4 regions of the Pseudocolwellia sp. G5-9 genome follow, and region 1 is predicted to be linked to each of the others. Evidence: predicted binding sites of a transcription regulator. Region 1 holds the regulator's gene; each other region holds the start of a gene.
The links. Region 1 encodes FNR, which switches genes on or off when oxygen is low (the NO sensors DNR and NnrR bind a similar motif). Its sites were predicted from a motif close to TTGATCTAGATCAA; they were not measured.
Positions count from the first base shown of each region.

Region 2: the regulator FNR is predicted to act here: its motif matches at 1,043-1,056, upstream of hemN (oxygen-independent coproporphyrinogen III oxidase).
Region 3: the regulator FNR is predicted to act here: its motif matches at 1,137-1,150, upstream of ccoN (cytochrome-c oxidase, cbb3-type subunit I).
Region 4: the regulator FNR is predicted to act here: its motif matches at 735-748, upstream of AC0L5Q_RS09930 (DUF4856 domain-containing protein).

Region 1 is NZ_CM147893.1:379,161-381,370, forward strand. Features, by position in the region: gene fnr (fumarate/nitrate reduction transcriptional regulator Fnr) at 509-1,237, opposite strand; gene AC0L5Q_RS01595 (sulfite exporter TauE/SafE family protein) at 1,297-1,956, opposite strand; gene ccoS (cbb3-type cytochrome oxidase assembly protein CcoS) at 1,956-2,189, opposite strand; gene AC0L5Q_RS01605 (heavy metal translocating P-type ATPase) at 2,198-2,210, opposite strand, start outside.
Region 2 is NZ_CM147893.1:2,889,876-2,892,085, forward strand. Features, by position in the region: gene yihI (Der GTPase-activating protein YihI) at 1-521, shown strand, start outside; gene AC0L5Q_RS12490 (DUF2489 domain-containing protein) at 530-1,018, shown strand; gene hemN (oxygen-independent coproporphyrinogen III oxidase) at 1,142-2,210, shown strand, end outside.
Region 3 is NZ_CM147893.1:901,574-903,783, reverse strand. Features, by position in the region: gene ccoN (cytochrome-c oxidase, cbb3-type subunit I) at 1-956, opposite strand, end outside; gene AC0L5Q_RS03895 (hypothetical protein) at 1,230-1,733, shown strand; gene AC0L5Q_RS03890 (FAD:protein FMN transferase) at 1,809-2,210, shown strand, end outside.
Region 4 is NZ_CM147893.1:2,324,478-2,326,687, forward strand. Features, by position in the region: gene AC0L5Q_RS09925 (hypothetical protein) at 1-368, shown strand, start outside; gene AC0L5Q_RS09930 (DUF4856 domain-containing protein) at 912-2,210, shown strand, end outside.

The DNA.
Region 1 (2,210 bases):
ATGAACGAGTGTTTTTTAATTGTTTTACATCAAGATATTCTTAATTAATAATATCTTGATGAAGAGGGGAATATGAAATTTAAAATAGATCTTTTACGGAGATTAACAACAGTAATAATAACGTACCTTTTACTACTGTTGTTTATACCCGTTATCATTCAAGATGCAGGTTTCAGTGGGAACTAAAAACAATTTAAGCACAGATTTTACGTTCCAAACAAAATCTAAGGTCTACATCCATGTATGCAAGGCATTAAGTTTACGTCATGGCTATTCTCGGTAACTGCTCCTGCGTTACCCTAATGTCCTACATCCGTGTAGGAACCTGACTAAAGTTAATAACGAAGCATAAATTGTTTTAGACCCATCGAAGAAGCGCTTGAGCAAAATCACTTCATCAACAACGCTTTTCATAAGGGAGTAACCATTATCACAAAGCGTTGCCTTGAATTGATATCGCTCAAGCACTCTGAAATAGCCTCTTGATTGGTAACGGGTATATATCGAATTACAGTGAAGCAACTTCGTTAAGCTTTTCAATATTTTTAATGGTAATCAGTTTGCCACTCACATCGATTAAACCATTTTTATGAAACCTATTCAGTAAGCGGCTAATCGTTTCAACCGTTAAACCAATAAAGTTACCTATATCGCCACGTGTCATGGTTAATCTAAACTCAGACGCAGAAAATCCTCGTTCATGATATCTTTTACTTAACGTACTAATAAAAGTTGCTAATCGTTGCTCTGCATTTTTATGATTAAGTAACATAAGCATTTCATGATCTGAACGAATTTCAGAGCTCATCATTTTTAATATTTGTTTTTTAAGCTTTGGCATAGTGTTAGAAATAGAGTCTAACGTGTCGTATGGAATTTCACATACCATTGATGTTTCCAGTGCTTTAGCAAAACTAGGATGTTCTGAATTGGCAATGGCGTCAAAACCTAATAAATCACCTGCTAGATGAAACCCTGTAATTTGTTCTTCTCCTTGCTCATTAACGGTAAAGGTTTTAAATGTACCAGAACGAATGGCATAAAGAGATTTCATTTCGTCGCCGTCTTGAAAAATTTGCTCACCTTTATGGATAGGCTTTTTACGGTCAATAATATTATCAAGCGTATTAAGTTCTTGCTCGTTTAACGAAAATGGAAGGCATAATTCACTAATACTACAGTTTTGACAATGGATGTGTTGTTTTCCTGAGCAATTGTTGTTTTCCATAATGTCCATACTTAATCAAAGGTTAATTGATTTGGATCATATTCTAACCTTCATCTATATGCAATCGATTAAACGAGCAAGTACAAGGTATAAATACCGTAACCGATAAGGCTTATTGCCATTGTTTTTCTAAATAAGGGGTGGTTAAGTAGCGTTTTTGCTTTGATTAAGCTATACGACATAATAAGCAATGCTGGTAGGGTTCCTAAGCCAAAGCTAGTCATAATTAATGCGCCCGTAGTTACGCTGCCACTAGCTAATGACCATGTTAGCATTGAATAAATTAAACCACAGGGCAACCAGCCCCATAGCGCACCTAAACCTATGGCTTTTTGTGGTGAGTCTACAGGTATTAAACGTTTGGAGTAAGGTGATAAATATTGCCAAATAAATTTACCTAAGCGTTCAACTCTATTTAACCACATAAGCCATTGGCCAATATAAAGTCCTAAAAATATAAGAAATAGAGCGGATATTACGCGTAAACCAGCTAAAGGTACGCCAAGATTTTTAGCCGCGACAGAACCTGTAAAACCAACTATTGCGCCAATTAGGGTATAAGATAATATGCGACCAAAATTATAACTGAAAACTAAAAGTGTTTTTGAGTACGACGAATGTTTAGGTAGAGCAGAGGTTAGCATTGAGGTTATGCCACCACACATTCCTAAGCAATGGCCAGATCCCAAAATGCCTATAATAAAGGCTGAAAAATAATCAATGTTCATTAACTATCTTTTGGTTGATTTGATGCGTTGGTGTTTTTATTCTTTTCTGATATTAATTCTGATGTTGATTTATTTTTATCAGCTGCTTGATCGTCATTTTCGTCAAACAAAATACTTAAACCTTGTTTTTCAAGATCATCAAATTGTTCTGTTTTAACTGCCCAGAAAAAAAGATAAAGGCCAATAGCCGTTAATAGTACCGCGATAGGAATTAATACGTAAATTATGCTCATTGAATATATTAGCCTTTTGTA
Region 2 (2,210 bases), 2.3 Mb from region 1:
AAAAGCTTATCGTACCAACAGCTAAAAAACCGAAAAAGAAAGTAGGTAAAGAAGCGGGTAATCGCCAAAAAGAAGCTTTTGAAAACAAGAATCAAAATCAAACAAACTCTGCGGCCAAAGATCCACGTTTAGGCAGCAAAAAATTAATTGATTTAACACCCAAAGATGCACCAAAGGTTATCGCTAATAAACCTAAAAAAGAAAAATCAGCCCCTATTGCTGCAATTAGAATGGTTGAGCCTGAAGCTTTACCCACAACGGCATTAGAAGACGAGTTATATGCCATTGAAGATGATCCGCAATTACAAACTATTCTTGCGCTACAAGAAGAAGATAAAGAGCTAACCGAAGAGCAAATTAACTACTTCAATGCGAAAATGGATCGTCATCAAGAGTTACGTGAATTACTTGGCTGGAATGATGAAGATGAAGACGAGCAAGACGAAGCAGAACGCTCTAGTGATGACGAAGACGACTTATGGGATTCTTTAGACAAAAGCGATTTGTCTAAATACGAATAGGAGTAACCATGCTTAAAGATTATTGGCTCTATATTGTTTTAGCTTTACTCATTATTGTTCCGCTTGCAATCTATGCTGGCATGCTGATGTCTCGCCTAAAAAAGCAAACAGCAGATCAAGCCATTGCCGAACAAGAAAAACAAGCGTCGTTAAAACAACACGACACTAAAATACTCAAAAGTGTTGTTATTATTGTAAGAGCCATGAAAGAAGAGCAATGCGACCTATCTGAAGGCTGTTGGCGTTTATCTGTGCTATTAGACTCGCTTAAATTAAGCAGCGAGTTAGAAAGCCTATTTCCTTCTGTTTATCAGCTATATAATGCTATTAAGCATATGCCTATTTTAGAAGAACGTAAAAAGCTGGCTAAACAAGAACGTATGAAACTTGATTTTGAACGTATGAAACTTGAAGCCGATTTAAAACCTAAAATTCAACAAGACGTTAATGAACTTCATCAGTACGCTAATGAAAGGCTTAGTGTTATTTCTGTGTAGTATGACGAACACAAAGAACAAAGCTTGAGTCAGATCAACTATTACTAATGTAGCAATTGATACAATCACACCTAATCAATACCGTAGAATACTTTAACGGTTCAATAATTTAGGTGTGATGTGATGCAGGTAAGTCAGTTTTTTAATGAAAAATTACTCAATAAATACAATACTGCGGGCCCAAGATATACCTCTTACCCTACTGCTTTAGAGTTTCACGACCAATTCACTCAATCTGACTTAATTCAAGCTATTGAACAATCTCCTAACAGAGAATTATCGCTATATATTCATATCCCGTTTTGCCATAGCCTTTGTTATTACTGCGGTTGTAACAAAGTCATTACTCGCCACAGAAGTAAAGCAGACACCTATTTAGAATACCTTGCCAAAGAAATTAGCTCGCGCGCCCCACTATTTGAAAACTACACAGTAAAACAACTGCATTGGGGCGGTGGTACACCTAGCTTCTTAACTCATGAACAAATGACAACCCTAGTAAGTTTACTCAAAGACAAATTCAATTTTGCTGACAAAGTAGAAATGAGTATTGAAATTGACCCTAGAGAAATAGAGCTAAACCTAGCAGAGCACTTATACAGCTTAGGCTTTAATCGATTAAGTATTGGCGTACAAGACATAGATGAAAAAGTACAGCAAACCATAAACCGAGTGCAGTCTACCGAGTTTATCGAGCAGTTTATTGCGCATGCAAAAGCCGTAGGTTTTAAATCAATTAACATTGATCTTATTTATGGCTTACCTCATCAAACTATAGAAACCTTTACCCGCACACTCGACAAAACCAAAGAAATGGACGTAGATCGTATTTCCCTGTTCAGTTACGCGCACATACCTAGCCGCTTTGCCGCACAACGCAAATTACGAGATGAATGGTTACCTAGTGTTACTGAAAAATTTTCCCTTATGCGTTTAGCCATCGAAAAGCTATGTGCCTATGGTTATGAATTTATCGGTATGGACCACTTTGCCAAGCCAGACGACGAACTTTCTATTGCACAAAAAGAAGGCAAGCTTCACAGAAACTTCCAAGGTTACACAACGAAAGGAAGCTGTGACTTATTAGGTTTAGGTGTTTCATCTATCAGCGGTATTGGCAATGTTTACAGCCAAAATGTTAAAGATTTAAAAACCTATTATCACGAAATAGAAACTAAAGAACACGCATTAG
Region 3 (2,210 bases), 520 kb from region 1:
TAGAAAGATAATGAAACAATTAAGAAACGAAGAATAGGATCGTGACGAAGTTTATGCCACGCGCCTGATAACGTCATAATACCGTTTATCATTCCACCCCATGAAGGTAAGAATAAAACGATAGACATAACCATACCAACTGATTGAGCCCAATCAGGTAAAGCTGTGTAATGAAGATGATGTGGACCAGCCCAAATATATAACGAAACTAAAGCCCAAAAATGCACGATAGATAAACGGTAAGAATAAACAGGACGCTCAGCTTGTTTAGGAACAAAGTAGTACATCATACCTAGGAAACCAGCGGTTAATAAGAATCCAACGGCATTATGTCCGTACCACCATTGCATCATCGCATCGATAGCACCAGAGTATATGGAATAAGATTTCATCATGGATACAGGAATAACCATGCTGTTACCAATATGTAAAACAGCAACTGTTAATATGAAACCACCAAAAAACCAGTTAGCTACATAAATATGAGACGTTGTTCGTTTAACTACCGTACCGAAAAATACAGTGGCATACGAAACCCAAACAACAGCAATTAAAATATCAATCGGCCATTCTAATTCGGCATATTCTTTACTACTGGTGTAACCCATAGGTAAAGTAATAATGGCTAATATAATAACTGCTTGCCAGCCCCAAAAAGTAAAAGGTACAAGTTTTCCACCAAATAAGGCTACTTTACAGGTTCTCTGCACTACGTAATACGAAGTGGCAAATAAGGCGCTAGTACCAAATGCAAAAATTACAGCATTGGTATGAAGAGGGCGTAAACGGGAGTATGTAAGCCAAGGCGTCTCAAAATTTAAAGCTGGCCAAATTAATTGCGCAGCGATAAGAACACCTATTAATGTACCTACGAATCCCCAGATGACAGTCATAACAGTAAATTGACGAACAACATTCATGTTGTAATCAACTGTCGACGTATTACTTTGACTCATGTTTTGGTTCCACATTTAAATTATTAATTATTTTGACGTTTCTTATCATGTATAAATAAAATATTACGTACTTCTAACTAGTATTTATAGACTAGAAATGAGAATTTACACAATCCATAGAAAACTGGGCGAAATGATAGACATTTAATCGACTAATGTCATTACTCAAAGGTTGAAATATTGTTCTAAATCATAAAAAAAACGATTGACGATTAAAAACAAGGCTAAAATAGCGTAAATTATTAATTATAGTGATAATAAGTAGTAAGAATTTTGATTAAAATTAAAACAATTCCATTTGTATTAGTATTTCTCGTATTTTGTTTTTTTGGTTGTGAACAAAATAAAAAAGCAAAAATAGAGATGAGAGAACTTAAGTGTATTTCAACTCAAACACCTTGTTTGATCAAATCACCTTCAGGTAATTTTTCTGTTTTATTTAATATTGAACCTGTAGTTACCGAAAACCCTTTCGATATTGTTTTGATTTCAGAAAGCAAATACTCGATTCAAAAAGTATCTGCTTACATGGAAGGGAAAAATATGTTTATGGGGAAAATCCCTTTATTTTTTGAACTTAAGTTAGCGGAAAATGAGCCTTATTACCAAGGGCAAAAAATGCGTTATGTGGCGAATACTATGCTGGGAAGTTGCAGTGAAGAGAACATGCGTTGGATAATATTATTTGAAGTTATATTAGATACCCCCCAAGGGAAAAATATTATTGAACGTTTTTCTGTTGAATTTGATAGTGTGCAAGCTTTTAATGAACAATAGTGATTTACTGACACGGTGATATTTTTATTGTAACGCGTAACGTGTGGTTTTTATTTTTATGTGAGTAAACATAACGTGCAAAATTCTAGAAAATTTATTATTGAAAAAGATAAAAACGAATATCGACTTTTGTTTTCTGCAATGGCAAGTCCTTGTGAAGTATTAATGGAAATTCCTAGTGCATTACATACATCTAAAAAAATAGATGAATTGGTGAATAAATTAGCAAAAGTGATCACCGATGAAGTTTGGAGAATTGAAGACAAATACAGCCGATACGACTCTCGTAGTGTTTGTAGCCTTATTAATAATAGTAAAGGGCAAACTGTGTCAATTGATCAAGAAACATATTTATTGCTGAACTTTGCTCATGTTTGTTACGAACTGAGTGATGGGTTATTTGATATTACATCAGGTATTTTACGTAAAGTATGGACATTCAATGGCAGTGATAATATTCCTGATAAAGCACAGGTT
Region 4 (2,210 bases), 1.9 Mb from region 1:
CAAATAAAAATAGCACAGAGGTTATTATTGTTAAAAATATTGAAAACCCAATAAAATCCATTACAAAAAGCCAGCTACGTAATGTATTTTTAGGGAGAAATACGATTATGTTTGAACCTGTTATTCCTCCTGTGGAAACTATTACTCGTATTATTTTTAATACAAAAATAATTGGCTTAAATGAATCTAGAATACAGTCGTTTTACGCTCAAATGCGTTTTTCAGGTAGAGCTAGGCCACCAAAAGAGCTTCCAACAACGGAGGCCTTACTACATTATATATCAACAACCCCAACTGCTATTACTTACGTTCCTCAAGGAACAAAACTACCTGAAAACGTTGAAATTATTTACACTATTGTTATTTAAGTAATAAAATAATCACACTGTTTTATTTGTCTCATTCACTATTTTACCCACATAATTTATACCCGTTACCAATCAAGATGTGTATTTCAGAGTGCTTGAGCGATATCAATTCAAGGCAGTGCTTTGTAATAATGGTCGTTCCCTTATAAAAACGCTAACGAAAAAGTGATTTTGCTCAAGCGCTTCTTCGATAGGTCTAAAAACAATTTATGCTTCGTTATTAACTTTAGTAAGGTTCTTACATGGATGTAGACCTTAGATTTCGTTTGGAACGTGAAACCTGTGCCTAAATTGTTTTTAATTCCCACTGAAACCTGCATATTGAATGGTACGGGTATATATCCTTTAAAAAAACTTAACCGAATTTTGTTCTTCATCAAAAAAAACAATCGTAATGATATTGGTTCTTATTTGTATTACATTTGTTTGTTGTATAGAATACCTGCAATTAAGCAATACAAAACTAATTGAAATCATGAACCTCATAAAATTTGAGGTTACTTCTTCAGTTGATGTAGTTATTAAAATTTATTTTGGTGAATTATGAATATTAAAAAAAGTGCACTTAGCTTAGCAATTATCTCTTCGTTATTATTAACCGCATGTGGCGGTTCAGGTAGTGATACATCAACGCCTAAAGTAGAAGAGAATACAGCTCCTACAAACATCACATTAAGCAATATGGCTGTTACTGAAAATAGCATGGCTGCGGTATTAGGTAACTTATCAGCAGTAGATGCTAACACTGGTGACACTTTCACCTTTTCAGTTTCAGATGAAAGATTTACTGTTTCAGGTAATGAATTAGCGCTTGCTGAAGGCGTAGTTCTCGATTTTGAAGTAGAACCAACAATTGAAATAGAAGTAACCGTAACTGATTCAGGTTCAAAAACATTCACGAAATCATTAACCATTGCAGTAACAGACGTATTAGACACTTATACATTTGATAGCAAGTTTATAACTGGCGAATCAAGTGTTTCATATAGCGGTCAAATAGCTCGTCATACCTTAATTGCCGAATTAAACCACTACATTGGTAATCAATTAAAAGCAGACTTAGACGACGGTACATTACTTACTAGAGAAGCAGTTAAAACTAAACTAAACAGTTTTTACCAAACATCCGCGGAACAATACGACAACTTCCCTATTACTTTTATGGCCGATACAAAACAAAAATTTCTTGCTGATATTTCAGGAAGCCTTAAAAATTTAAGTGGTAAAATTGCAGGTAATGACTCTGGTCAGCATAAAGATTGGAATACAAATTTTTCTGGTTGGGGCGCTACAGGGTCAACCACACCAGAAGGATTAATTGGTATTTTCTTTGATCAACTTGCAGATAATGCTGAACAACATATTAACGGTATTGTTCGTCAATCTGTTACTAATGAAGCCATAACAGATATTTATTTAAATACTAACGGAACAGATCTTAAGCAATTAATTCAAAAATTCTTATTAATGGCAGTAACTTACTCTCAAGGTACTGACGATTATTTAGATAACGCTGATGCCGGTAAAGGCTTAAATTCTGACTTTATGCAAGACGGCTCTAAAGCATATTCAGTTTTAGAACATCAGTTTGATGAAGGCTACGGATACTTTGGTGCTTCACGTGAATACTTAGCCTATAACGATAATGAATTATCGGGTAAAGCAGGCGAAGGTGATAGAGCTGATTGGAACAATAACCATGATACGAATGCTGATGGTGAATTTGATCTGACCTCTGAAGTTAACTTTGGTAATTCTGTAAACGCAGCAAAACGTGACCGCGGTACAGTCGGTAATACAATGCCAACTGATTACACTAAACAAGTGATGGAAGCCTTTATT